4 regions of the Streptomyces sp. NPDC008086 genome follow, and region 1 is predicted to be linked to each of the others. Evidence: riboswitches for the same ligand, from Rfam matches in the RefSeq annotation. Region 1 holds a riboswitch; each other region holds the start of a gene.
The links. A riboswitch is a leader RNA that binds a small molecule or an ion and turns the genes downstream of it on or off. The one in region 1 is predicted to bind cobalamin.
Positions count from the first base shown of each region.

Region 2: another riboswitch for cobalamin. It lies ahead of ACFZBP_RS29665 (cobalamin biosynthesis protein); the one in region 1 lies ahead of ACFZBP_RS02540 (energy-coupling factor ABC transporter permease).
Region 3: another riboswitch for cobalamin. It lies ahead of cobN (cobaltochelatase subunit CobN); the one in region 1 lies ahead of ACFZBP_RS02540 (energy-coupling factor ABC transporter permease).
Region 4: another riboswitch for cobalamin. It lies ahead of ACFZBP_RS03045 ((2Fe-2S) ferredoxin domain-containing protein); the one in region 1 lies ahead of ACFZBP_RS02540 (energy-coupling factor ABC transporter permease).

Region 1 is NZ_JBIBIA010000001.1:561,933-568,939, reverse strand. Features, by position in the region: gene ACFZBP_RS02560 (amino acid permease) at 1-264, opposite strand, end outside; gene ACFZBP_RS02555 (ATP-binding cassette domain-containing protein) at 378-1,232, opposite strand; gene cbiQ (cobalt ECF transporter T component CbiQ) at 1,229-1,978, opposite strand; gene ACFZBP_RS02545 (energy-coupling factor ABC transporter substrate-binding protein) at 1,985-2,359, opposite strand; gene ACFZBP_RS02540 (energy-coupling factor ABC transporter permease) at 2,356-3,069, opposite strand; cobalamin riboswitch at 3,099-3,307, opposite strand; gene ACFZBP_RS02535 (Rid family hydrolase) at 3,336-3,725, opposite strand; gene ACFZBP_RS02530 (LysR substrate-binding domain-containing protein) at 3,798-4,709, shown strand; gene ACFZBP_RS02525 (transglutaminaseTgpA domain-containing protein) at 4,716-7,007, opposite strand, start outside.
Region 2 is NZ_JBIBIA010000008.1:489,654-496,660, forward strand. Features, by position in the region: gene ACFZBP_RS29655 (putative cobaltochelatase) at 1-645, opposite strand, end outside; gene ACFZBP_RS29660 (cobyric acid synthase) at 642-2,177, opposite strand; gene ACFZBP_RS29665 (cobalamin biosynthesis protein) at 2,174-3,115, opposite strand; cobalamin riboswitch at 3,216-3,358, opposite strand; gene ACFZBP_RS29670 (hypothetical protein) at 3,468-3,689, opposite strand; gene ACFZBP_RS29675 (anion permease) at 3,733-4,971, opposite strand; gene ACFZBP_RS29680 (GH25 family lysozyme) at 5,149-5,898, opposite strand; gene ACFZBP_RS29685 (class II aldolase/adducin family protein) at 6,106-6,816, shown strand.
Region 3 is NZ_JBIBIA010000003.1:298,176-305,182, reverse strand. Features, by position in the region: gene cobG (precorrin-3B synthase) at 1-1,155, opposite strand, end outside; cobalamin riboswitch at 1,238-1,383, shown strand; gene cobN (cobaltochelatase subunit CobN) at 1,414-5,001, shown strand; gene ACFZBP_RS11590 (purine-cytosine permease family protein) at 5,081-6,736, opposite strand.
Region 4 is NZ_JBIBIA010000001.1:679,106-686,112, forward strand. Features, by position in the region: gene ACFZBP_RS03025 ((2Fe-2S)-binding protein) at 1-622, opposite strand, end outside; gene ACFZBP_RS03030 (ATP-binding cassette domain-containing protein) at 756-1,562, opposite strand; gene ACFZBP_RS03035 (iron chelate uptake ABC transporter family permease subunit) at 1,622-2,752, opposite strand; gene ACFZBP_RS03040 (ABC transporter substrate-binding protein) at 2,749-3,741, opposite strand; gene ACFZBP_RS03045 ((2Fe-2S) ferredoxin domain-containing protein) at 3,894-4,325, opposite strand; cobalamin riboswitch at 4,365-4,559, opposite strand; gene ACFZBP_RS03050 (Fe-Mn family superoxide dismutase) at 4,781-5,422, opposite strand; gene ACFZBP_RS03055 (transcriptional repressor) at 5,551-5,997, shown strand; gene tsaD (tRNA (adenosine(37)-N6)-threonylcarbamoyltransferase complex transferase subunit TsaD) at 6,159-7,007, shown strand, end outside.

The DNA of each region.
Region 1 (7,007 bases):
GACCCAGGAGAACGTCGTCCCGCAGTCCTGGTCGACCCGGTTGAGGTAGTAGAACGCCGACGCGATCAGCAGCATCGGGACGAACGAGGCGAGCATGACGCCCGGGGCGTACACACCGACGAGCGCCACCACCGGACCGATCGCCGCGGCCAGCGAGTACGCCGGCGAGGTGGAGTTGAGCCCGATGACGAGGGCGTCGACGAACCCGATCGCGTCGGCCTTCAGCCCTTCGGGCGGGCGGGTGTCCTCGGTGGCCTCGGCCATGCTGCCTCACTTCGGTCGTACGTGACCCCATGAAACAGGCAACCGTGGAGCCCGCCCCGCCTTTGGTGTGCGCTCGCGGGGTGTATCACCCGTGTGCCCAACGCCCGGACAGGTCAGCCTTCGGCCGGGCTCGGTGCCGCCGCCAGGGCCGCCAGCGCCTCCGCGTCGCGCGGACCGGGCGAGGAGTCGTCCAGCAGACCCTGCGCGCGCAGGAACTGGGCCGCCGCGACACCCCAGGGCAGCCGCAGCCCGGCCTGCTGGAGGAGATCGGCGCGGGCCAGCATGGTGGGCGCCGGTCCGGTGCGGACACCGGACGGGGTCAGCAGCGCCGCGTCGTCCGCCCAGCGCAGGGCCAGGTCGACGTCGTGCGTGGCCATCACCACCGTGGTGCCGCCCGCGCGAAGCCCGTCCAAGGTGGCGAGGAGACGCTCCTGGCCATCGGGGTCGAGCCCGGCGGTCGGTTCGTCGAGGATCAGCACACGGGGCCGCATCGCGACGGCGCCCGCGATGGCGGTGCGCTTGCGCTGCCCGTACGACAGCAGATGCGTGGGCCGGTCGGCCAGCGCGGTGATGTCCAGGGCGGTGAGCGCCTCGTCGACCCGCGCGCGTACCTCGGCGTCGGGCAGGCCCAGGTTCAGCGGGCCGAAGGAGACGTCCTGCGCGACGGAGGCGGCGAACAGCTGGTCGTCGGGGTCCTGCACCACCAGCTGCACGGTCGTCCGCAGCCCGGTCAGGCCCTTGCGGTCGTACGTGACCGGCGCACCCGCCACGGTCAACCGGCCGTCGTGTGGGCGCAGTCCACCGCTGAGCAGCCGCATCAGCGTGGTCTTGCCGCTGCCGTTGCGGCCGAGCAGCGCGAGCGCGCGCCCCTCGTGGACGTCGAAGTCGAGGCCGCTGAGGACGACGGGCCCGTCCTCGTAGGCGTAGGACGCGCCCCGCAGGGCTACCAGGGCGGTGGGCTCGCTCATGGCAGGGCCCTTTCCAGTACGAGGGTGAGGGCGGCCAGCGCGGCGAGGAGCACGCAACTGGCGGCCGTGAAGCGGACGGAGACCCGGGCCTCGGGCACCAGGACGCGCAGGGTGCCGTCGTAGCCGCGCCCGGCGAGCCCGGCCTGGAGCCGGGTGGCCCGGTCGAAGGCCCGCACGAAGGCGGTGGCCCCGAGCCCGGCCAGGGACCGCCACTCCGCGGCCCTGCTGGTGTGCCCGAGCCGAGCGGCCTGGGCCTGACGGATACGGCGCACGGAGTCCAGGAGCAGGAAGCTCATCCGGTACGTCACCAGGGCGACGTCCACGACGGGCGCGGGCACCCCGGCCCGTACCAGGCGGGGCAGCAGATCGGACATCGGCGTGGTGAAGGCGAACAGCAGCACGCCCAACGAGGCCGCCGAGGTGCGCAGCAGCAACTCCCCGGCGCGCAGCGGGCCCTCCGCGGCGAGGGACACGAAGCCGTCCGGCCCGCCGACCTGGACGAGCAGGGTGAGCGCGCCGGTCACACAGAAGCCGAGCGGCACACGGTAGGCCCGCCACAGCCGTCGCGCGGGCACGCCCGCCGGACCCAGCAGTACGGCGAGCGCGGTGACCAGGACCAGCGCGGCGCCCGGCCAGGGCGGCAGCGAGATGGCGAGCACGGTGAGGCCGAGCCCGAGCACGGCCTTGTCCACGGGGTGACGGCGGCGCCAGCGACTGCTGTGCGCCGCCGCGTCGATCGGCAGCACGAGAGGTCAGGACCTCTCGGCCGTGGACTCCTCGGCGGTCGCGCCGGCCGCGCTCTCCGCGCCGCCGACCCGCTCCAGCGCCCGCTCCTCGCCCTGCCGCCGACCCCGGCGCAGACCGAAGTAGTAGGCGAGGACCCCGGCGCCGAGGGCGGCCTGGAGGGCGAAGAGCGCCGACTCGATCTCACCGGACGGCGGCTCGTACAGCGGCGAGAACCACGGCTCGTAGTCCGGCTCGATCTCGGTGATCGCGGTCTCCGCCTCGGCGTCGGCACCCGCGAACGGCTCCTCCTTGTGGTCGCCGAGGCCGAGGGCCAGCGGCAGCACGGCGAGGGCGGCCACGACGACCAGCAGCAGAATGTTGATCTTCGTGTTCCTGCTCATCGGGCCACCGCCTCGGTCTCGGTCCCGCTCTCGGTCCGGGACTGCTTCCTGGCCAGGAGCACGCCCAGCCGGGTCAGTTCGCCCTTGCTGGACTGCACCAGCAGCCGCATCACGAGCACCGTGAGCAGTCCCTCGCTCACCGCGAGGGGGATCTGGGTGACGGCGAAGATGGAGCCGAACTTGCCGAGCGCGCCCAGGAATCCGCTGCTCGGGTCGGGGAAGGCGAGGGCCAGCTGGACACTGGTCACGCAGTAGGTGGACAGGTCGGCGAGGAAGGCGCCGAAGAACACGGCGACCATGAGCGGCACGTCGTAGCGCCGCAGCAGCTTGTAGATCGCGTATCCGGCCCAGGGGCCGACGATCGCCATCGAGAAGACGTTGGCGCCGAGCGTCGTCAGACCGCCGTGCGCGAGCAGCAGCGCCTGGAAGAGCAGGGTGATGGTGCCCAGCACCGCCATGATCGGCGGCCGGAACAGGATGGCGCCCAGACCGGTGCCCGTGGGATGCGAGCAACTGCCCGTCACCGAGGGCAGCTTCAGCGCGGACAGGACGAACGTGAAGGCTCCGGAGGCGCCGAGGAGCAGCGTGCTCTCCGGGTGCTCCTTGACCTCACGGGTGAGTGAACGGACGCCGTGGACGACGAAGGGCGCGGACGCGACGCCCCAGGCGACCGCGTGCGCCGGAGGCAGGAAACCCTCGGCTATGTGCATGGCTCAGCAGACCCTCTCCAGCACCTCGTGGATGGTTGACGCGCCCTGGTCGGTCTCCTGGCTTACGGGTACCACCGCCCGTGCTCCGCCTTCCCGGGTCCCGAAGGACCCAGTGGCTGCCCGTGAGGGCCGGAGCCGGACTTCCCGATTCACAGTGGCGAGGGCCGCACCGGCATCACACCGGGTTTCCCGTTCACCAAGGCGTGGTGACAGTAGTGCCCGGACCGGGTGGCTGACAAGCGCGCCCAGGGGGCGTGAAAGGGGCGCTACGGGAGGGGCCGACGCGCGTACACCTCGATCTCGATCTTCATACGAGGGTCGGCGAGACCGCACCTGAGCATGGTGGCGGCCGGCCGGACCTCACCGAAGCAGCGGCGCAGAACCGGCCAGCAGGGCTCGAAGTCCGCACGGTCGGGGAGCAGATACCGCACTCGCACCACATCCGAGAAAGCGCATCCCGCCTCGGCCAGCGCGGCCCCGATATTGCGCAGGCACTGCTCCGCCTGTTCCACCACGTCGTCGGAGATCGTCATCGTGCCGTAGTCGAACCCGGTCGTCCCGGACACATGCACCCAGTCACCGTCGACCACGGCACGGGCATAGCCGATCTGCTCCTCGAAGGTCGAGCCGCTGAGGATCGCACGTCGCTCTGTCATGCGCCGCACGCTAGGTGACCAGCGCAGATACGTCTAATACTGCAGAGGGCATGACCTGATATCCCTGGGCGTATGAACCGACCGGAACTGCCCCTGCCCCAACTGCACGCGTTCGTCGTGCTCGCCGAGGAACTCCACTTCGGCCACGCCGCCGCCCGTCTCGGTATCGCCCAGCCACCGCTGAGCCAGCAGATCAGACGCCTGGAGGACAAGGTCGGCCACGCCCTGTTCCACCGCGCGCCAGGAGGCGTCACGCTCACCCCGGCCGGCCGTGAACTGCTCCCCGCCGCCCGGCGCGCCCTCACCGACGTCACGGACGGCCTGGCCGCGGCCCGCGCCGTCGGCAGCGGCCGGGCCGGCACCCTGCGCCTCGGCTTCGCCGCCTCCCTCGCCCTCACCGTGCTGCCCGGCCTGCTGCGCACCTTCCGGGACCGGTTCCCCGGCGTACGTCTGGACATCCACGAGATGACCACCGCGCCGCAGATCGCCGCCCTGCACGACAGGGCCATCGATGTCGGCCTCCTGCGCGAACCTCCCGCCGACCAGCCGGAGCTCGGCTTCACAACCGTGCTCAGCGAGCCGTTCGTGGCCGTCCTGCCGTCCGCCCATCCGCTGGCCGCGCAACGGACCGTACAGCTCGCGCAGTTGGCGGACTCGCCCTTCGTGCTGCTGCCGCGCGCGGTCGGCCCGCAGCTGTACGACCGGATCACCGGCCTGTGCGCCGAAGCCGGCTTCACGCCTCGGACCGTCCAGCACGCCGTGGAGTGGCAGACCGTGTGCGCCCTGGTGCAGACCGGCCTCGGCGTCTCCCTGGCACCGGCGAGCATCCGCCGTATCCGCCTCAAAGGCGTCGCCTTCCGCAGGATCGAGCCCGGCGACGCCCGCACGCGCGTGGCCGTCGCCTGGCGCGCGGGCGACCCGAACCCGCTGGTCGCACACCTGCTGGCAGCGGTCAGCCAGGATCGGCCGGACCGGCTCCAGTGATGCCCGTCACCGCGCGCGAGGCCGGCCCCCGCGCGGTCGGCGAGGGGCGGCGGAGCGCAGGAGCCGGAACAGACGGGTGCGGTGCGGGACGCGGGCCCGGACGGTCCTTTCGAGCGCGTCGCAGTCCGACCACGCGGCGTCGGCGGCCGCGCTGTCGGGTCTGCGGCCCGCGTACTCGACCTCGTTGACCAGGGTCGCCAGGTCCGGCAGGCGCCGCCCCACGGTGCCGCCCACGTGCCGCGCGCCGAACGCGGCGATCTCCTGCGCGGTGTGCGCTCCCGTGGCGGGAAGGCCGATCTCCGTGAGGCGGTCCTCGATCTGCCGCCAGGCCCCGAGGACCCGGTGCCGCGCGTCCGGCCCGTTGCGCCGTCCGCTGCGCCGCCTGTACGGCAGCCACAGCGCGTACAGCACATACGCCGTGGCGAGGAGCAGCACCGCGAGCGGGACGGTGAGCCACAGCGGCGGCATACCGGCACCGGAGCCACCCCCGGCGGGGGCCGCCTCCGCGGGCGTGCGCGGGGGCGTCGACGGCGGCGTCGGCCTGGTGCTCTCCCGGTCCCCCTGCTGACGCTCCTCCGGCTCCGCAGCCGACGCGGCGCCGGAGCGGCCCTGCGCCGCCTCCCCGGGCGTCGGCTGGAACGGCACCCAGCCGACCCCGGCGAACCTGACTTCCGGCCAGGCCAGCACGTCCTGTCCCCGGACCTGCCAGGTGCCGGAACCGGTCCGGGTACCCGGGCGGAAGCCCACGGCCACCCGGGTGGGCAGGCCCAGGGTGCGGGCCAGGACCGCGAACGAGGCGGCGAACTGCTCGGACGTGCCGCGCCCGCCGTCCGCCAGGAAGAACTCCAGGCTCCGGTAGGTGTGTCCGGGCAGCGCCCCCGGGTCGAGCCGGTAGGTCGCACGCAGCCAGTCGGCCAGGCGGACGGCCCGCTCGTAGGGGTGGGTGGCGCCCCGGGTGACCCGTTCGGCGATGGTCCTGAAGGACCGTACGGAAGGGATCGGTTGCCCGGCCGCGTCCACGGCGGGAAGGGCCACCCGGGCCGGGTCGTGGGCGGTGGCCGCGTACCGCAGCCGGTCGGCGTGGTACTCGGGCCGGCGGGAGGTCACGGTGTAGGTGAAGCCGCTCGGGACGGCGGTGCCCGTGGAGAGCATCCCGCTGTCCGGGTCGACGGACAGGGAGGTGCCCTCGGGCGCGGTCACGGACGAGGGCCGGTCGGCGGCGGGCAGCCAGATGCCGGGCAACGACCGCACGGTGACACGCTGTTCGAGCGTCTTGGCCCGCCCTGCCGCATCCTGGTCGGTGCCCTTCTCCTGCGGGACCCGGCCGCCGGTACGGGTCAGCCCGGCGCTGCTGGTCCACGTCGTCCCGTCGTACCGGTCGAGGACCGCCAGCCGGTAGTTGCCGGGGGCCGCGCCCGAGGTCCGTACGGTGAAGACCTGCTCGTCGCCGTTGCGGAGCCAGGCCGCGACCTGGTCCAACGGGCTGACGGACCGCGGCCGTTCGGTCGGCGGTGTGACCGCCTCCCGCAGGTCGTACGGAGAGCCGAGGCCGGGAAGGTGCGGGCCCAGCAGCGCCGCGACGCCGCCGAGCGCGGCCACGGCCGGGAGCCGGAGCGCCATCGCCCGCAGCGGAAGCCGGCCCCGTGAACGCACCAGCACCAGCAGCGCGGCGGCCCCGGCCAGCGCGCCCGCCGCCGGGTACGACGAGCCCGGGCCGTCCGCGCCGAGCACCAGGGAGAGGCCGAAGGCGAGGACCGCGGGGAGGGCGGGGAGCAGCGGGGCGCGGGTCCGCAGGGCGAGCTCCGCGCCGACCGCGGTGGCTGCCCAGACGACGGCGTGCGGCAGCACCAGCAACTCCTTGGCGCCGGGCGCGGGCAGGATGGTGGAGAGCAGCGCGTGCGGCGCGTCGAGCAGCGCGGACCACGCGGCGCGCAGTGCGGCCGCGCCGGGCAGACCGTCGCTCACCTCGTGGAAGAGCGTCGCACTGACGACGACGGCCCACGCGACGACGGTCAGCAGCGCGGACGGCCACAACGGCAGGGTGGGGCGGTCGGCGCGTTCCTCGCGTCGGGGCCGGCGCCGCAGCAGACCCGACAGCACCGCCGACAGGACGACCGGGGCCAACACGGCCACCGCCAGCACCGGAAGCAGCTCGGACGGCGGGAAGACCCGGGCGAACCCGTACCCCGAGGCACCGGACAGCGCGGCCACCGGCAGCAGCGACCACAGCCGTCGCGCCCGGTCCGCCTCCTGCGGCCCTTCCGGCTTCCCGGCGACACCGCCGGTCCGCTCGGGTAC
Region 2 (7,007 bases), on a different contig from region 1:
CCGTACGACCTCCACCCGCTGGTCGGGCTCCCGCGAGGCGGCGACCTCGACGGTCAGCCCGAACCGGTCGAGCAACTGCGGCCGCAGCTCGCCCTCTTCGGGGTTCATGGTGCCGACGAGCAGGAACTTCGAGGCGTGCCGTACGGAGACACCCTCGCGCTCGACGTACGAGGCGCCCATCGCGGCCGCGTCGAGGAGCAGGTCGACCAGGTGGTCGTGGAGGAGGTTGACCTCGTCGACGTACAGGATTCCGCGGTGCGCGTCCGCGAGCAGGCCGGGCTCGAAGGCCTTCACGCCCTCCGCCAGCGCCCGCTCGATGTCCAGGGCGCCCACCAGCCGGTCCTCGGAGGCGCCGACGGGCAGTTCGACCATACGGGCGGGCCGCTCGACGGCCGCTCCCGGCTCGTGCGGCCCGTCCGGGCACCCGGGGTCGGGCCGCCCGGGATCGCACGAGAATCGGCACCCGGCCACGACCGGGACCTCCGGCATCAGGGCCGAGAGCGCCCGTACGGCCGTCGACTTGGCGGTGCCCTTCTCGCCGCGCACCAGCACACCGCCGACCGCCGGTGACACGGCGTTCAGCAGCAGCGCCAGCCGCAGGTCGTCCTGGCCGACGACGGCCGTGAAGGGGAAGGGTGTGCTCATGCGGGCGCTCCCGGTGGAATGAAGGGCAGTCCTTGCGGCGCGCCCGACTCGATGAGCCGCCAGAGCGCGTCCGTGTCCGCGTGCTGTTCGATCAGGTCGCCGAGCCGGTCGAGCTGCTCCTCGCGCAGCGCGGCGAACGACGTGTCCGGCGCCGGCACGAAGCGTCGGCCCGCGGCGGCCGCCACCTCGTGCAGAAAGGCCCGCCGGAAACCGTCCGACTCCAGCGAGCCGTGCCAGTGCGTGCCCCAGGTCTGACCGACCCGGCACCCGTCCAGGCTGTGTCCTTTGTCATCAGAGATGAACACATCACCGCCGCCGACCTCGGCGATCCCGTGATGGATCTCGTACCCCTCGACCCGCTCCCCGAGGGCTTCGCCGACGGGCCGGGTGAGGGTCTTCTCCCGGGCGAACCGCACCCGCACGGGCAGGAGTCCCAGCCCGTCGACGTGCCCCGCGCGGCTCTCGACCTCGTCCTCGATGTGCTCGCCGAGCACCTGGAAGCCGCCGCAGATCCCGAGGATCGGCCGCCCCTCGGCGGCCCGTCGCACCAGGGCGTCCGCGAGCCCCCGCTCGCGCAGCCACTCCAGCGCGCGCACGGTTCCCCGGGTGCCGGGGAGCACCACCAGGTCCGCGTCGGCCAGCTCCTCCGGCCGGTCCACGAACCGCACGACGACACCCGGCTCGGCGGCGAGGGCGTCCACGTCGGTGAAGTTGGACATCAGCGGCACGGCGCAGACGGCGACCCGCAGCACGTCCTCGCCGACGGGCGGCGCGACGACCGACTCCCGGACCGTCCCGCGCAGCGAGACCCGCAGCCCGTCCTCCTCGTCGATGCCGAGGCCGTGCCGGAAGGGCAGGACGCCGTACGTGTGCCGGCCGGTGAGGCCGCGCAGCATGTCGAGCCCGGGTTCGAGCAGCGAGACGTCGCCCCGGAACTTGTTGACCAGGAACCCGGCGATCAGCGCCTGGTCCTCGGGGGAGAGCAGCGCCACCGTCCCGAAGAAGGAGGCGAAGACGCCCCCGCGGTCGATGTCGCCCACGACCAGCACGGGCAGCCGGGCGCTGCGGGCGACGCCCATGTTGACGATGTCGGTCCGCCGCAGATTGATCTCCGCCGGAGACCCCGCGCCCTCGCAGATCACCGCGTCATACGTGTCCCGCAGTTCGGCGAGGCAGTCGAGCACGGTCCCGAGCAGCGCCTGCTGCCGCCCGCCGTGGTACCCGCGCGCGCTCATCTCGCCCACCGGCTTGCCCAGCAGCACGACCTGGCTGCTCCGCTCGCCGCCGGGCTTGAGCAGCACGGGGTTCATCTGCGCGGTCGGCTCCACGCGGCACGCCTGCGCCTGCATGGCCTGCGCCCGCCCGATCTCGGCGCCCTCGCGCGTCACGAACGAGTTGAGGGACATGTTCTGCGCCTTGAACGGCGCGACCTTGACCCCCTGCCGCACCAGCCACCTGCAGATCCCCGCGGTGACGACGCTCTTGCCGGCGTCCGAGGTGGTGCCGGCGACGAGAAGTCCCCCGCCCGTCATGACGTACGTCCCTTCGCGATACGGCGCGCGGCGGCACAGACGCCGAGCGCCAGCCAGCCGACGCGCTTCGACAGCCGTACGGCCCGCTCGATGTCCTGGACGGCGACGGCGCGCCCCGCCCCGTTGAGCACCGGCCGGTGCTCGACCCGCCCGCCGTACGACAGCGTCCCGCCGAGGCGCACCCCGAGCGCCCCCGCGAACGAGGCCTCGACGGGCCCGGCGTTGGGGCTCGGGTGCTTGGCGGCATCGGCGCGCCAGGCACGCACCGCCCCGCGCGGATCGCCCCCGGCGACGGCGGCGAGTACGGCCGTCAGCCGCGCCCCCGGCCATCCGGCCACGTCGTCGAGCCGGGCCGAAGCCCAGCCGTACCGGCGGTACTTGGGCGACCTGTGGCCCACCATGGCGTCGAGCGTGTTCACGGCCCGGAACCCGAGCAGCCCCGGCACCCCGCCGACGGCCCCCCACACCAGCGCCCCCACCACCGCGTCGGAGGTGTTCTCGGCGACGGACTCCACGACGGCCCGCGCGATCCCGTCCGCGTCGAGCGCCTGCGGGTCCCGTCCACACAGATGCGGCAGCCGCGCCCGCGCGCCCTCGACGTCCCCGGCCTCCAGGGCCCGCCCGATCGTGCGGGCCTCCCGGGCGAGCGAAGTCCCGCCGACGACCGCCCAGGTGGCGGCGCCGGTCAGCGCGACGGAAGCGGTGGGGGAGCTACGGACGACACGGGCGGCGACGGCACCGAGCGCCACGGCGCCACCGGCGCACACGGCGCTGTGCACCGCACCCCGCGCGCGGTCGTCGCGCCACAACACTCTCTCCACGGCGCCCGCGGCACGTCCGAACGCGGCGACCGGATGCCCCCGGCGAGGGTCGCCGAGCAGCAGGTCACCGAGAAGTCCGGCGGCGGCGCCGTACGCGAAGACGCGATCGGCTCGCATCAGGGTCAGCCGACCGTGGGGTCAGACGACGGTCTGAAACTGCGTGTCGATCGGCAGGCGAGCATCGCGTTCTGTCCTCACTCAGGGTGTCCACGCCCTGGTTCGACGAGTCCGGCGGTGAGAGTTCCTGGCTCCCGGGGCTTTCTACCCCGGTGACAGTGGCGGGACCGCGCCGGATTCACACCGGCTTCCTCTCCTGCCGCCGTAGCTGGCCCCGGAAGTCCACCACGGGGTTGGAAGGGCCGTCAACTTGCCGTTGACCTGCGACGGGAGAGTGTGCGAAGGCCCACACACGCCTGAGGTGCGGGACGGTGATCCGTCCCGCACCTCGGGTGTTCGCGTCTGTCGTGGGTCAGGCCACGATCAGGTAGATCCCGTATCCCACGGCCGCCGCGCATGCCGCGAAGCACGCGTAGGCGCCCGTGACCGCGAGCGCGGCCGAGTCGCCCTGGGCCACCGCTCGTTCGCGGCGGGACAGACCCGAGATGCCGAGGGTGAACAGGCCCACGAGGGCCACGGTGACCACGAGGCTGACGCCGAAGACGGAGCCGAGAGCCGCCCAGTCGATCTTCATGCTTCTTCTTCCTTGAGTACCGGGAGGAGTAACCGGGTGGGGGTCAGACCGCGGCCTGCGAGGGCGACGGCGTCGGCTCGGAGGCCGGGGCCGGGATGGTGGCCGACAGGTCCTCGGCCGTCGTGCCCGCCGGGGGCGGGGTCACGGCGGCCATGGCCGTGGTCACCACGCCGGGCGGCTCCTCGGTCTCGTTGACGTTGGTGTGGTCGATGACCTCGCGGCGGGAGATCTTCCAGATCGCGGCGCTGGAGCCGATCAGGAAGACCGCGACGAGGGCCGTGCCCCAGGCGCCGAAGCCCGTCACGTACTCGGCGAGCGCGCCGACCAGGGCGGCGGCCGGCAGGGTCAGGCCCCAGGCGACGAACATCCGGGTGGCCGTCGACCAGCGGACCACGCCGCCCTTGCGGCCGAGGCCCGCGCCCATCACCGAACCGGAGACGGAGTGCGTGGTGGACAGGGAGAAGCCGAGGTGGGAGGAGGCCAGGATGACGGTGGCCGCGCTGGTCTGGGCGGCGAAGCCCTGCTGCGGCTGGAGGTCGGTCAGGCCCTTGCCCATGGTGCGGATGATGCGCCAGCCGCCCAGGTAGGTGCCGAGCGCGATGGCCAGACCCGCCGAGAGGATGACCCACATGGGCGGGTCGGAGTCGGGGGCGAGGGTGCCGCCGGCGACCAGGGCGAGGGTGATGATGCCCATCGTCTTCTGCGCGTCGTTGGTGCCGTGCGCGAGGGAGACCAGACCGGCGGAGGCGATCTGGCCGGCGCGGTATCCCTTCTTGCTGGCCTCGCCGTCGGCCTTCTTGCCGAGCGTGTAGGTCAGGCGGGTGGCGAGCAGCGCCGCGATGCCCGCGACCAGCGGGGCGGCGATGGCCGGGATCAGCACCTTGGTGACGAGCACGTCGCCGTGGACGGCGCCCATGCCGGCCGAGGCGATGGTGGCGCCGATCAGGCCGCCCATCAGGGCGTGCGAGGAACTGGAGGGCAGGCCCACCAGCCAGGTGAGCAGATTCCAGAGGATCGCGCCGACCAACGCCGCGAAGATGACCTCGGGACGGATGCCGCTCTCGTCGACGAGACCCTTGGAGATCGTGTTGGCGACCTCCACGGAGAGGAAGGCGCCTACAAGGTTCAGCACGGCGGACATGGCCACCGCGACCTTGGGCTTGAGCGCGCCGGTCGAGATGGTGGTGGCCATCGCGTTGGCGGTGTCGTGGAAACCGTTCGTGAAATCGAACGCGAGTGCGGTTACCACCACAATCGCGAGGATCAGCGAGAAGTTTTCCATTTACCCAGGCAATCGTTCGAGGTCATTGGCTGGACGAACGTAGGTAACCTGAGTGAACGGAAGATGAACTGAGGCGGGCCGCACGGTGTCCGTAAGAGGGGGTTGTTCGTCCGGAAGGGGAGGCCTCCCCTCCGCCCCCCTCCGGCGGTCACCGCACGGCCCGGGCGCCCCAAGGGTTCAGTAGCCCCGGGCGAACTTCCTGAGCTGGGCCATCGACCCGTTGAAGAGATTCTGGTCACCCGGCAGGCTGCCGCTGCCGTTGTCGTGCTGCCAGATGGTCCAGAACCGCCAACCGGCCGGCAGGCTCCCCGCCGTCGCGGAGTCGTAGCGGGCTATCCACAGTGCGTGGTTCGAGGCGAAGGCGCGGCTGGCGCCGGTGCAGGTGTTCCACCAGTGGGTGGTGGTGTAGATCACCGGACGCCGTCCGGTCAGTCGTTTCACCTCGTCGCTGAAGGACCGGATCCAGCCGACCATCGTCGCCTTGCCCAGCCCGTAGCACTTGTGCTTGCTGTACGGGTTGTACTCGATGTCGAGTGCGGGCGGCAGGGTCCAGCCGTCCGACCGCCAGCCGCCGCCGTTGCGCACGAAGTGTGCCGCCTGCGCCCTGCCCGACGACTTGTCCGGCAGCGCGAAGTGGTATGCGCCGCGGATCAGGCCCGCGTTGCGGGAGCCGTTGTACTGCTGGTTGAAGTACGGGTTGCGGTAGGTGTGGGACTCGGTCGCCTTGACGTAGGCGAACTGGGCGCCCTTCCCCTTCGCGCTCTGCCAGTTGACGTTCTTCTGGTGGGACGAGACGTCATGCCCCCTGGGCTTGCCGGCCGCCGCGGCCGGCATCTCGACCAGAGTGGTTCCGCCCAGGGTGAGCGCCACCACGGAGGCCGCCATCAGGCGGGAGCGATGACGGGACGGTTTGCGATCACGGGCCATATTTCCCCCCGGAATGGCTGCGTGCACGACAAATCCCCCAGAGATTACGGGAAGATCGTTGAATCCCGATCGATCTCAGGCCAAGCGGGAGGCGAGGCTGTTATGACCCGCTATGCCCCCTTCCGGACGTCGACCTTCCGCCCTAAAGTGCCCCGCCCCGACGGCGACTTGAGGTCAGGCCGCCGCCCGGCCTGGCAGGATCGCCACATGGCTGAGGAGCAGAGGGAGCAGCGGGGCGCACGGGAAGCGGGGGAGTCGTGGGGCAGAAGTGCCCGCCCCGAGGAGGTCGAGGCCTGGGAGGCCCTCGTGGCGACGGCTCGCCGGACCGTCTCCGACGGCCTGGTCGTCGGCACCTCCGGGAACGTCTCCGTGCGCGTCGGCGACACCGTGCTGGTCACACCGTCGGGAGTGCCCTACGACCGGCTGACCCCGGACGACGTGACCGGCGTCGACCTGACCGGCGAACGGGTCCTCGGCACCCTCCTGCCGACCAGCGAGCTGCCCATGCACCTCGCCGTCTACCGCGCCACCGACGCCGGCGCCGTCGTCCACACCCACGCGGTCCACGCCACCGCCGTCTCCACCCTCGTCCCCGAGCTCCCTCTGATCCACTACATGGCCGGCGCCCTCGGCGGCCCCGTCCGGGTTGCCCCGTATGCGACGTACGGCACGCCGGAGTTGGCCGAGAACATGCTCCGTGCCCTCACCGACCGCACCGCCTGCCTCCTCCAGAACCACGGCACGCTCACCTACGGCACCACCCTCGACCAGGCCTACGACCGCACGGCCCAACTCGAGTGGATGTCCCACCTCTGGCTCACGGCCTCCTCGGTACCCGGCCTGTCCCCGGCCCTGCTGTCGAAGGGGCAGGTGGCGGAGGCGGGGGAGCGGTTGCGGGGGTACGGGCAGCACGGCTAGGGCCTGGGTTCTGCAGCCCGTCCGACGTTTGAGGACGAGCCGCACCACCCAGCCCGTCCGGTGTTTGAGGACGAGTCGCACCACCCAGCCCGTCCGGTGTTTGAGGACGAGCCGCACCACCCAGCCCGTCCGGCGTTTGAGGACGAGGCCCGAAGGGCCGATGAGGGGGTCTGGGGGCCGCGGCCCCCAGG
Region 3 (7,007 bases), on a different contig from region 1:
GCCGTTCGGGGCCGCGACGACGTCCACGTGATCGCCGCGCGGACGACCGCAACGGCGCTCGCAGCCGGACCAGTACGCCGGCAGCCCGCCGCCCGCGGTGAGCGACGCGGCCGCGTCCGAACGGATGTCCGCCCGCGACTTGGCGCAACCGGGCCGTCCGATGCAGGCACCGACACCGAGCCAGGGAGAGTCCGGGGCCGTGATCAGACCGACGGAGTCTAGGCCGGGAAGCCGGTCGGAGCGCACTGTGGGAAGGATCACTCCACGCCAAGGTGTCAGCCGCAGCTCATCTGACGCGGTCGCCGTCAGCGCGGTCCACTGGGCGGCGGTGAGGCGGCCCAGCGGGGCGAGGACGGACAGGCTCGTCGTGCCGTCGGGGCCGGTGACGACACCGGGGGAGGGGGACGGCCCGCTCACCGGCGGCCAGGCCGGCGAGGCATGTCCGGCCCCCAGCCGTCGTACGACCTCGTGCGCCAACTCATCGACGGGGAGCGGGAGTTCGGCCACCCGCCAGACCTGGCCGGCACTCGCCTCCAGGAACACCTCGGCGGCCAGCAGCGCCGCCCGAGGCGCGTCATCGGCGGTCAGGACCGCCACGGAATCCGCGACCCCGACCCGCAGCCACACGGCCCCGTCCGGCGCGGCCCGCAGGGTCACGTCCGGGTCGAGCCCGGCGACGTCCCCGCGCCCGTCGTCGAGCGCGAACAGGAACCGCCCGGACAGCCGGGCCGCCGCCTCGCTCGCGCACAGCAGCTCGTCCAACGCCCGCAGCCACGGCCGTACGTCGGCGTGGCCGCGCCCGTCCAGCCCGGACAGCGGCGAGGCCACCACATTGCGTACCCGTTCGTGCCGCCACGACGGCAGCAGCCCGGCCGCCTCCAGCCGGCTCGCCAACTCCCCGCCGCAGCCCGTCGGCAGACCGCGCAGCTGGACGTTGCCCCGGGACGTCAGATGCAGGTCCCCGTCGCCGAGTTCGAACGCGGCCCGGCCGAGTTCCACCGCCTGACCGACCTGGAGCACACCCCCGGGAATCCGGATCCGGGCGAGTGCGCCGTCGTCCGCCGTGTGCAGCCTCAGTGCGCCCGGGCATGCGTCGTCGCGGTCCCGTGTGACCCCTGTGGCCTGGGACGACGGTCGGATGGAGGGCGTGGACATGGCGGCGAGCATACCGACCGTCCCGGTGACCGTATGCCGCCGCCTCCGCATGCCGACGGCTGGTCCCGTGGCCCTTACTATGCTTCTCGGTGGATCATCCGGTCCGCCACCGCCACGACGGCGACAGGGGAGGAAGCCGGTGCGAATCCGGCGCGGTCCCGCCACTGTGAGCCCACCCCGCCAGGGTCGGGTGAGTCAGGAACTCCCGCCGTCAGACACCACCCGGGGCGCGGACACCCCGAGGAAGGCCGACGCCGCATGATCCTTCTGCTGTCGACGTCCGACACCGACCTGCTCAGCGCCCGCGCGGCGAACGGCCCCGTGCCCTACCGCTTCGCCAACCCCGCTCGGCTCCCGCTCGACGACCTGCCCGCGCTCCTCGACGGCGTCGCCCTCGTCGTCGTACGCCTCCTCGGCGGTCTGCGCGCCTGGCAGGAAGGCCTCGACCTGCTCCTCGCCGACGGCCGCCCGGTCGTCGTCCTGACCGGCGAACAGGCCCCGGACGCCCAGCTGATGGCCGCCTCCACGGTGCCGGTCGGCATCGCCGCCGAGGCCCACGCCTACCTCGCCCACGGTGGTCCGGCCAACCTGGAGCAGCTCGCCCGCTTCCTGTCGGACACGGTCCTGCTCACCGGGCACGGCTTCGAGGCACCGGCGGCCGCCCCCAGCTGGGGCCCGCTGGAGCGCGAGTCCCGGGCCGACGGCCCGACGATCGCCGTGCTCTACTACCGCGCCCACCACATGAGCGGCAACACGGCGTTCGTGGGCGCCCTGTGCGACGCGATCGAGGACGCGGGCGGCCGGCCGCTGCCGCTGTACGTCGCTTCCCTGCGGGCCCCGGAGCCCGAACTCATCGACGAACTGCGCGCCGCCGACGCCATCGTCACCACCGTGCTCGCCGCGGGCGGCACCAAGCCCGCCGAGGCGTCCGCCGGCGGCGACGACGAGTCCTGGGACGCGGGCGCCCTGACCTCCCTCGACGTGCCGATCCTCCAGGCCCTGTGCCTGACCGGACCCCGGTCCGCGTGGGAGGAGAACGACGAGGGCGTCTCCCCGCTCGACGCCGCCAGCCAGATCGCCGTACCCGAGTTCGACGGCCGGCTCATCACCGTGCCGTTCTCCTTCAAGGAGATCGACGCCGACGGCCTGCCCGCCTACGTCGCCGACCCCGAGCGCGCGGCGCGCGTCGCCGGAATCGCCGTACGCCACGCCCGGCTTCGGCACATCCCGGCCGCCGACAAGCGCCTCGCCCTCGTCCTGTCCGCCTACCCGACCAAGCACTCCCGGATCGGCAACGCGGTCGGCCTCGACACCCCCGCCAGCGCCGTCGCGCTGCTCAGGCGGCTCAAGGCCGAGGGCTACGACTTCGGCGACACCGACATCCCCGGGCTGGTCTCCGGCGACGGCGACGAGCTGATCCGCGCGCTCATCGAGGCCGGCGGCCACGACCAGAACTGGCTCACCGAGGAGCAGTTGGCCCGCAACCCGGTGCGGATCCCGGCGGCCGACTACCGGCGCTGGTTCGCCACGCTGCCGGAAGAGCTGCGGACGGCCGTCGAGCAGCACTGGGGTCCGGCGCCCGGCGAGATGTTCGTCGACCGCAGCCGCAACGAGGAGGGCGACATCGTCCTCGCGGCCCTGCGCTTCGGCAACCTGCTGATCCTCATCCAGCCCCCGCGCGGCTTCGGCGAGAACCCGATCGCGATCTACCACGACCCGGACCTGCCCCCCTCGCACCACTACCTCGCCGCCTACCGCTGGATCGCGGCCCGCGCCGAGGACGGCGGTTTCGGCGCCGACGCGATGATTCACCTCGGCAAGCACGGCAACCTGGAGTGGCTGCCCGGCAAGAACGCCGGCCTGTCCGCCGCCTGCGGCCCCGACGCGGCCCTCGGCGACCTGCCGCTGATCTACCCGTTCCTGGTCAACGACCCCGGCGAGGGCACCCAGGCCAAGCGCCGCGTCCACGCCACCCTCATCGACCACCTCGTCCCGCCCATGGCCCGCGCCGACTCCTACGGCGACATCGCGCGCCTGGAGCAACTCCTCGACGAGTACGCCCAGATCTCCTCCATGGACCCGGCCAAGCTCCCCGCCATCCGCGCCCAGATCTGGACCCTCATCCAGGCCGCCAAGCTCGACCACGACCTCGGCATGGCCGACCGCCCCGACGACGACGGCTTCGACGACTTCCTGCTGCACGTCGACGGCTGGCTGTGCGAGGTCAAGGACGCCCAGATCCGCGACGGCCTGCACGTCCTCGGCGCTCCGCCGCAGGGCGCCGACCGAGTCAACCTCGTCCTCGCCATCCTGCGCGCCCGCCAGATCTGGGGCGGCACCACCGCTCTGCCCGGCCTGCGCGAGGCCCTCGGTCTGGACGAGTCCGCCGCGACCCGTACCACGGCCGACGAGGCGGAGGACAAGGCCCGCGCCCTGGTCCAGGCGATGGACGACGCGGGCTGGGACCCGGCCGCCGTCCCCACCGAGCACGGCGAACAGGTCGCCGCCATCCTGGAGTTCGCCGCCCGCGAGGTCGTCCCGCGCCTCGCCGCCACCACCGCCGAACTCGACCACGCCCTGCACGCCCTCAATGGCGGCTTCGTCCCCGCCGGCCCGTCCGGCTCACCTCTGCGCGGTCTGGTCAACGTCCTGCCGACGGGCCGCAACTTCTACTCCGTCGACCCCAAGGCCGTCCCGTCCCGCCTCGCCTGGGAGACCGGCCAGGCCCTCGCGGACTCGTTGCTGGAGCGCTATCGCACCGACAACGGCGACTGGCCCACCTCCGTCGGTCTCTCCCTGTGGGGCACGAGCGCGATGCGCACGGCGGGCGACGACGTCGCCGAGGCCCTCGCGCTGCTCGGCGTCCGCCCGGTCTGGGACGACGCCTCGCGCCGGGTGACGGGCCTGGAGGCCATCCCGTACGAGGAGCTGGGCCGCCCCCGCATCGACGTGACCCTGCGTATCTCGGGCTTCTTCCGGGACGCGTTCCCGCACACGATCGGCCTGCTCGACGACGCCGTACGGCTGGCCGCCTCGCTGGAGGAGCCCGCCGAGGCCAACCACGTCCGCGCCCACGTCCAGGCCGACCTCGCGGCCCACGGCGACGAACGCCGCGCCACCACCCGCATCTTCGGCTCCCGCCCGGGGACCTACGGTGCCGGACTGCTGCAGCTCATCGACTCCCGCGACTGGCGCACCGACGCCGACCTCGCCGAGGTCTACACCGTCTGGGGCGGCTACGCCTACGGCCGTGAACTCGACGGCCGTCCGGCGCGCGACGAGATGGAGACGGCGTACAAGCGGATCGCCGTCGCCGCCAAGAACACGGACACCCGCGAGCACGACATCGCCGACTCCGACGACTACTTCCAGTACCACGGCGGCATGGTGGCCACCGTCCGCGCCCTGCGCGGCACCGCCCCCGAGGCCTACATCGGCGACTCCACCCGGCCCGAGACGGTCCGCACCCGCACGCTCGTCGAGGAGACCTCGCGTGTCTTCCGCGCCCGTGTCGTCAACCCGAAGTGGATCGAGGCGATGCGCCGCCACGGCTACAAGGGCGCCTTCGAACTCGCCGCCACCGTGGACTACTTGTTCGGCTACGACGCCACGACCGGCGTGATCGCCGACTGGATGTACGACAAGCTCACCGAGACCTACGTCCTGGACCCCACCAACCGCGAGTTCCTCCAGGAGGCCAACCCCTGGGCCCTGCACGGCATCGCCGAGCGGCTGCTGGAGGCGGAGTCGCGCGGGATGTGGGAGAAGCCGGACCCGGCGGTGCTGGAGGCGCTGCGGCAGGTGTACCTGGAGACCGAGGGTGACCTGGAGGGCGGCGAGGCATAGCCGCGTGACACGGCGAAGGGCTCCCGCAAGCGACCGCCTGCGGGAGCCCTTCACTGTGTCCTTTGGGGTTGGCGTGTCCTCAGGCTCCGGCGGGCGCCGCGGGCAGTACGTGGTCGCCGACCTTGTCCGTGCTCAGGCACAGGGAGCAGACGACGGCGTCGTGTGTCTGGCAGGCGGCCACGTCGGGGCGCTCGAACTGCTGCCGGCAGACGTGGCAGTCGTAGGTGACGGCGCTGGGGTTGCCGTCCTCGTCCAGCAGCGGCTCGGCGATGCCGTCGTCGGTGCGGCGCAGGTAGTACCTGCCCTTGGTGACGATCGCCATCAGCGGGGTGAGGACGAAGGCGATGACCGCGGCGGCGACCGGGGAGTACGGCTGGAGGGTGTCGCCGAGGGCGTGGAAGTACATGGCGATGGAGAGGCCGGAGGCGGCGACGAAGGCCACCACGCCCACGGGGTTGACGGCGTAGAGCATGCCCCGGCGGAACTCGGGCTGGAGCGGGGAGAGCTTCAGCAGGTACTTGTTGACGCCGATGTCGGTGGCGACCGTGACGACCCAGGCGATGGCGCAGTTCGAGTAGAAGCCCAGGATGCTGTTGAGGAAGCTGAACATGTCGGCCTCCATCAGCGCGAGCGCGAAGGCCAGGTTGACCAGGACGAAGATCATGCGGCCCGGGTAGCGTCCGGTGACACGGGTGAAGGAGTTCGTCCAGGCCAGGGAGCCGGAGTAGGCGTTCGTCACATTGATCTTGATCTGGCTGATCACGACCAGGGCCACGGCCAGCGGGACGACGATCCAGGACGGCAGCATCGCGTCGAAGGCGTGCTTGAACTGCTGGATCGGCTCGGGCGCCGCGGCCGGACCGACCTCGGCGAGGATGTACACCGCGAGGAACACGCCGATGGCCTGCTTCAGGGCGCCCAGCACCACCCAGCCGGGCCCGGCCATCACCACGGCCGTCCACCAGGCGCGCTTGTTCGCCTCGGTCTTGGGCGGCATGAAGCGCAGGTAGTCGATCTGCTCGCCGATCTGCGCGATCAGGGAGAGGCACACGCCCGCGCCGAGCAGCACGGCCGCGGTGTTGACCCCGCCCTCGCCGTCGGTGCCGGCGTAGGCGAGGAAGCGGTCGACGGTGCCGGGGTCGGTGGCGACCAGGTAGACCAGTGGGGCGACCATCAGCAGCAGCCAGATCGGCGTCGTCCACACCTGGAGCTTGCTCAGCGCCTTCATGCCGTAGATCACCAGCGGGATCACCATGAGCGTGGAGACCAGGTAGCCCAGCCACAGCGGCAGTCCGAGGCCCAGCTTGAGGCCCTGGGCCATGATCGAGCCCTCGAGGGCGAAGAAGATGAAGGTGAAGCTGGCGAAGATGACACTGGTGAGGACCGAACCGAAGTAGCCGAAGCCGGAACCGCGGGTGATGAGGTCCAGGTCGATGTTGTAGCGGGCCCCGTAGTAGGCCAGCGGGAAGCCGGTCACGAAGATGACGACGGCCGCGACGGCGATCGCGAGCAGCGCGTTGCCGGTGCCGTGGGCCAGGCCGATGCCGGCGCCGATGGAGAAGTCGGCCATGTAGGCGATGCCGCCGAGCGCGGTCGTCGCCACCACCATCGGGGTCCAGCGGCGGTAACTGCGCGGCGCGAAACGGAGGGTGTAGTCCTCCAGAGTCTCCTTGACCGCCTGGTCGGCGGATGGTGTCGGGTCTGCCGCAGCCGACCGTGACTCTGTGGTGCTCATGTCACGCCTCCCGGTGGCGCTCGGTTCGGGTGGTGGGGGGACGAGTGGGAGCCCGCTTGGCGTCGTCGGCAGGGCGGGGGAGTGGACGGATCGTCATGAGCCGTCGGAGCGGCCTGTATACGACTCCGCTCCCACGGGCCGCCACGTTAGAAAGCGGTTGTTTCCATGGGGGCCGACTGCGGTGAACGGGATGTTTCCTGGACCTCACCCTGCGTCGCCGCGCTGCCCTGTTCGGGGTGCGGCCGGGCTCGGCCCGACTCGGTTCCGTCCG
Region 4 (7,007 bases), 120 kb from region 1:
CGACTTTTCCGGTACCGGCCAGCCGGCCGGTGTTGAGCAGGCCGGCGACGAGATCGGCGAGGGGTTCACGTAGATCCGCTCTCGCCGCCAGGACGGCTCGGGCCGCCTCGACGAGCGCAGAGGCCGCGTTGCCTGCGAGCAGTCCGGGGGCCACCTTGACGCGCAGTCCGGCGGCCAGTGCGTCCAGATGCCGGGTCATGACCATCTCGTACAGCACGTCCGTGAGCTGCGGAGTCCCGGCCGCGTACCAGCCGATGGGGGCTGCGGGCAGGCGCAGTGCGGGGCCGTCGTCCGCACGGAACAGGCTGGTCAGGTCGGGGACGATGCCGTGCACGACGGTGCAGGCAAGCGCCGGTGACCACAGGCGCGCGGCGTGTCCGAGCTGCACGATGGAGGCGCCGATGCGCAGTTCGCGGGTGTCGTAGCGGTCGGCGGTCGCGGTGATCAGGTCGGCGATGCCGCGGGCGTAGGTCTCCTCGACGGGGTGCCATCCGGCGTCCGGGCCGCCGAGCTCGATCGCGAAGAAGGAACCGAGGGACGCGATGTCCTTGAGGGCTTCGGCGACTGCGGGCGCGGGTGCCTGCCGCAGAGCATTCACATCGACTCCCGTATGTATGGTCATGGGCCGAATTCGGGTCGTTCCTATTCGAATTCGGGTGTGCCGAATTCAGGCTCCGAGCATGACGAGCATGGCGAGGAAATATCCTCGGCATTTCATGGAACACGCGGCGCATCAGGCCGCCGTCAAGGAATCATCACCCCTTTCCGCAGCGATCGGCACCGGAAAGCAGCGTGATGTGCGGTACGCCGGTGCGGGGGTGCTTGGTCACCTCCGCGTCGACGCGGTAGACATCGGCCAGTAGTTCGGTGGTGAGGACCTCCGCGGGAGGCCCGGTGGTCACGACGCGGCCGCCGTCCATCACGCAGATCCGATCGCAGAACGCGGCGGCCAGGTTGAGGTCGTGGAGGGCGACGAGGGCCGTCACGCCGAGCCGGCGGACGAGGCGCAGGGTGTCGAGCTGGTGGCGCAGGTCGAGGTGGTTGGTCGGCTCGTCCAGCACCATCGTGCCCGCCCGCTGGGCGAGGGCCCGGGCGATGAGCACGCGCTGTTTCTCACCGCCCGACAGCCGGGTGAAGGGGGCCTGCGCGAGGCCGGCCGCGTCGAGTTCGTCCAGCGCGGCCATGATGATGGCGCGGTCGTCGGCGTCGTCCCCGTCGAAGGGCCGCTTGTGCGGGGTGCGGCCCATGGCCACCACGTCGTGGACCGAGAGCTCGAAGTCGGCGGCCGACTCCTGCAGAACGGCGGCGAGTCGGCGCGCCAGGCTCTTGCCGGACATCCGCCGGACATCCTGCCCGTCGAGCAGCACACGGCCCGCGGTCGGGCGCAGGGCTCGGTAGACCGTGCGCAACAGGGTGGACTTGCCCGCGCCGTTGGGGCCGACGAGCCCCACCACCTCGCCGGGAGCCACGCGCAGGGACGCCCGGTCCACCAGCGCCCGCCCTTCGACGACCACCGAGACGTCCTCCACGGCCAGGGTGCCGGGTGCCGCCGTGGCCGTCATCGCGCCGGTCGCTGCGTCTGTCTTCCTCGTCACGCTGTCTTGCGTCACGCTGTCTTGCGTCATGCTGTCCTCCGTCGCATCAGCCACAGGAAGAAGGGGCCGCCTACCAGGGCGGTGAGGATGCCCACGGGGATCTCCTCCGGGCTCATCACGGTGCGCGCGGCCAGGTCGGCGGCGATGAGGAAGGCCGCGCCGAGCAGCGCGGCGGCGGGCAGCGCGCGGCGGTGGTCGGCGCCGACGAGCAGCCGTACGACATGCGGCATGATCAGGCCGACGAAGCCGATCTGGCCGCTGACCGCGACGATCGTGCCGATCATCAACGCGACCAGCGTGAACATCGCGGCACGGAAACGGTGCACGTCCAGACCGAGCGCGACCGCGGCCTCCTCCCCCGCCAGTAGCAGGTTGAGGGACCGGCAGACACCGAGCAGGACGGCCGTGCCGAGCAGGACGGCACCGACGGGGATCCACACCACCGTCCAGGTCGTGCCGCCCAGCCCGCCGAGCATCCAGCGCAGCGCCGACTGCGTCTTGTGCGGGTCGTCGGAGGTGACGATCAGGAAGCTGGCGAGCGCCGACAACACCTCGGCCATCGCCACGCCCGCCAGCACCAGCCGCACGGTGGTCATCCGTCCGCCGGACCGGGCCAGGAAGTAGACGGCGACAAGCGCGGCGAGAGCACCGAGGAACGCCGCCACCGGCAGCGAGAACACCCCGAACAGCGTGACGTTGAAGACGACGACAAGCACCGCGCCGACCGAGGCGCCGGACGACACTCCGAGCAGCATCGGGTCCGCGAGGGGGTTGCGCACCAGGGCCTGCAGGGCCATCCCGCACACGGCGAGGCCCGCGCCGACGACGCCGGCCAACAGGACCCGTGGCAGCCGTACGTCGATGACGATCGTCTCGCGGACGGGGGTCCAGGTCGGGTCGGCCAGCGCCGGATGCACGCGGTGCAGCAGGATGCCCCATACCTGGTCAGCCGGGACGCTGATGGATCCGACGGCGATCCCGAACGTGGCCGAGACCAGGACGAGCGCGCCGAGCACCAGGAGCACGAGCGGGTAGGGAATCCGTTTGTGGCCCGGGACTGTGACGTCACCGCCGACCGCTCTCCGGAAGCTCGCCTCCGATCCGGCGCCCGCGTCCTTCTCCTCGGTCACGCCCGCCGCGTCGGTCGCGCCGCTCACTTGAAGCGATCCGGGTGGATCTGGCGAGCCAGGGACTCCACGGCGGCCGGCACCCGGACGCCCAGCACCGTGGACGACAGGGGCAGCACGGCGAACCGCTTGTTCTTGATGGCGGGTACGTCCTTGAGTGCCGGGTTCGACAGCAGGAACTTCTTCTTGTCCTCGACCGACTGGTCGCCGTAGTCGTAGATGACGATGACCTCGGGCGCACGCTCGGCCACCTGCTCGAACGACACGTCGCCGAACGCCTTGTCCACGTCGGCGAAGAGGTTCACCGCGCCCGCCTGCTTGATCATCTCGTTGCCGATGCCCGCCCCGCCGGCGGTGAAGGCGGTCTTGTCGCCGCTGTCGTAGACGAAGAGCTTGACCGGCGTGACTCCGGCGAGCCTGCTCTCGACCGTGTCGAGGGTGGCGTGGAGCTTCTTCAGCTCCTTGTCGGCTCGTTCCGGCACCCCGAAGATCTTGGCCACGTTCCGGATCTCCCGGTCCATCGCGTCCATGGTCACGGGCCCGGAGGGGCATTCCTCGATGTTCAGGTAGGAGTTGATCCCGGCCTTGGACAAGGCGTCGCGGCTGCGGCCTTCCTTCTCGTCGAAGGTGCTGGCGAAACCCCCGTAGGTGAAGTCGGGTTCGGCGGCGAGCAGCGTTTCGAAGGACGGGTACTCCTTCGCGATGACCTTGATGCCGTCGTACGCGTCCTGGTACTCGGGGAGGATCTTGTCGTCGAGGTAGGCCGTGCCCACCATCGACTTCTCCAGGCCCAGCGCCAGCATGACCTCGGTCGCGTGCTGGTTCAGCGACACCGCGCGCTGCGGAGGACGCTGATAGGTCGTCTTCACACCGCAGTTGGAGAGGGTGACGGGGAAGCCGTCGGCGGCGGAGCCCGACCGCGCGGCGTCGTCCCGGGTGGCGCTCCCACCACAGCCGGATATCAGCAGGGCCGCGGCAGCGATCGCCGACAGCAGGGACATCGGGCGCTTGCCCATCATGGGGTGGGTCCTCTCACCGCGGGGTGGAACGGGAACGGTCCGGACTGGAAGGTGGTCCGGAGGACGGCCGGGTACGACAGCCGGCCGGAGTGGCTGAAATCGATCGCGTCGAGGCGCTCAGGGCGGGTCTGGTCGGGTCGGGAGTCGTCGAGTCAGGCGCGTCGAGTCAGGCGCGGCAGCTGTCGAGCCGCCGCGGCAGCCGATGACACGGAGTTCCCGGCCCGGGCACGCCGAGGCGGGGTGAAGAGGTAGAGGTCCAGGATGTCCGGCAGTTCCGCGATGCCCGGTCCGCCCGCCCGTACCCAGGCGGCGATGTCCTCGGTCGCGGCGGGATCGTTGACGAGGCCGAACCAGACGGGACGGCCACCGGCGGCACGCCCCTCGGACGAAGGCTGCACGACGATCACATTCGCCTGCTCGCACACGTCGAGACACTCGGTGACCCGGACCGGGGCGTCCTCGGCCAGACGCGCGGTCTGCTCACCGTGGTCCACACCGGTCACCTTCGGACTGCCACAGCAGCAGTCCCGGCACACCACGACCCGGCACGGCACCGCACCGTCCCGCGACACCGCCATGGGCATCCCGACACACCCGCCTCCCCGGGGAAATCCGCCCCAGTCACATCGAGGAGGCGACCGCGTGAGTCTCCTGGCTCTCGGGTCAGTGCTCGTCCCGGCCTTCCCACCCGCGTCCGGGCAGTGGTCTGTTCGGGATCCGCTCGCCGATCACAGTGGCGGTACCGCGCCGGATTCACACCGGCTTCCTCGTTCCGCCGTCGCCTTTGTCGCGGGCCATCATGGCAGAAGGACACGTCATCTCATACGCCCGCGGCGCGATGAGCCGTGGTGAAGCGCAGCACACGCCCGCGCACGAAAGCACTGCGCGCTGCCTCCCTTGACCGCGAACCGGGACAGCCGAAGGGCTCCCGCGAGTCACGTCCTCGCGGAAGCCCTTCGTCATACCGCCTGCAAGTGAAGGTTGAGAAGACGATCACGAGCAGGACATCTGCGCCGACGCGGCTACGGCATCACCACGCTCACGGCGCGAGCAGCAGGCTGTCACCGCGCTCCTTGGCGGCGGCGTAGCGCTTGGCGACGTCCTGCCAGTTGACGACCTGCCACATGGCCTCGATGAAGTCGACCTTCTGGTTCCTGTACTGGAGATAGAAGGCGTGCTCCCAGGCGTCGAAGACCAGGATCGGGGTCGAGCCCTGGCCGACATTGCCCTGGTGGTCGTAGACCTGCTCGACGATGAGGCGCCCGCTCAGCGGCTCGTACGCGAGCACACCCCAGCCCGACCCCTGCGTGGTGGCCGACGCCTTGGACAGCTGCGCCTTGAAGCCCGCGAAGGACCCGAAGGACTCGGCGATGGCGTCCGCCAGCTCGCCCACGCCGTCCTTCTCCAGCGGCTCGCCGCCGCCCTCACCGGTCATGTTGTGCCAGTAGATGGAGTGCAGGATGTGGCCGGAGAGGTGGAAGGCCAGGTTCTTCTCCAGGCCGTTGATCGACCCCCACGACTCCTTGTCCCGGGCCTCCGCCAGCTGCTCCAGCGTGTCGTTGGCGCCCTTGACGTAGGCCGCGTGGTGCTTGTCGTGGTGCAGCTCGATGATCTCCGGGCTGATGACCGGAGCGAGCGCCGAGTAGTCGTACGGAAGCTCCGGGAGGCTGTACACCGGCATGTCCAACGTCCTCCGTCATAATTGCGAACGATGTGCAGCTGCACGCTAACAGCAAAAAGGTCGCACGCTGATCAGGCATTGGTCCTAGGACCGCGGTCGCGTCGCACAGCCAGGGGGCGTTCGTACTGTTGCAAGAGACTCGCGACCAGCGGCCGGAGACCGTACAGCCGGAGCACCGCGCCTCATTGATGCGACACGGACTGCGCTGCACACCGGGCCGTCTGCGCACCCTCGCGCTCCTGCATGCATCCGGGCTCCATCTCTCCACCGCCGAGGCCCGTACCGGACTGGCACGGAGGGGGAAGGCCGTCCACACCACCACGGTCTACCGCACCCTGGAAACCCTGGCGGCCGTGGGCCTGGTCCACGCGGTCCCCGGTCCGGGCCCGACGCGCTATGGCATCACGGGCGAGCCGCATCACCACATCGTGTGCGGGCTGTGCGGCCATGTCGCGGCACTGGCCCGCGAACATCTGACGGAAGCGGCGGGGCGGATCGAGGAGCTGACCGGGCTGCGGCCCGACGCATCGGGATCGCTGCTCGTCTACGGCCGGTGCTCGCGATGCGCCGTCTGAACGAATGGACGTGACGCAGAGCCGGGAGGGTGCGGAGCTGCGTCCGAGGACTGGACGTGTCAGGCAAGACGGCGCCCCGCACCCTCTTTCAGTCTTGCGCAGCCCGGTATCTTCTTGCAAGAGGTTCGTTATTGCGATCGAGTTGCAATAGGAGGTGGGCGATGGGCTCTCCGATCGTTCTCGGCATCGAGTCGTCCTGCGACGAGACCGGTGCCGGCCTGGTCCGGGACGGGCGGCTGCTGGGGCATGCGGTGGCGTCGAGCATGGACGAGCACGCCCGTTACGGCGGGGTGGTCCCCGAGATCGCCGCCCGGGCACACGTCCACTCCGTCCGTCCGGTGATCCAGCAGGCGTTGGACGAGGCCGGCTTGAGACTGTCCGACATCGGCGCCGTCGCCGTCACCACCGGGCCTGGCCTGTCCGGCGCGCTGCAAGTGGGCCTCGCGGGGGCGAAGGGAGTGGCGTACGCGCTGGGCGTCCCGCTGTACGGCGTCCACCACCTCGCCGGTCACGTCGCCGCCGACACCCTGGAGCACGGGCCACTGCCGAACCCCTGCATGGTGCTGATCGTCTCCGGTGGACATACGTCCTTGCTGTTGGTCCGCGATCTGGCCCGCGACCCGATCCTCCATCTCGGCGACACCCTCGACGACGCGGCCGGGGAGTGCTTCGACAAGGTCGCGCGGGTCTTCGGACTGCCGTATCCCGGCGGGCCGGCCATCGACCGGGCAGCGCGCGCGGGGGATCCGCGCGCTGTCCCCTTCCCGCGCCCGCTGACCGGCCCGCGCGACGAGCCGTACGCCTTCTCCTTCTCGGGACTCAAGACGGCCGCCGCCCGCTGGGCCGAAGGTCACGCCGGCCGGGAACTGCCCGTGGCCGACGGGGCTGCCTCGCTCCAGGAGGCGGTGGCGGACGTACTCACCCGCAAGGCGGTCGCTGCCTGTGAAGAGTACGGGGTGGGCACATTGGTCGTGGTCGGAGGAGTTGCCGCGAACTCACGTGTGCGGTCG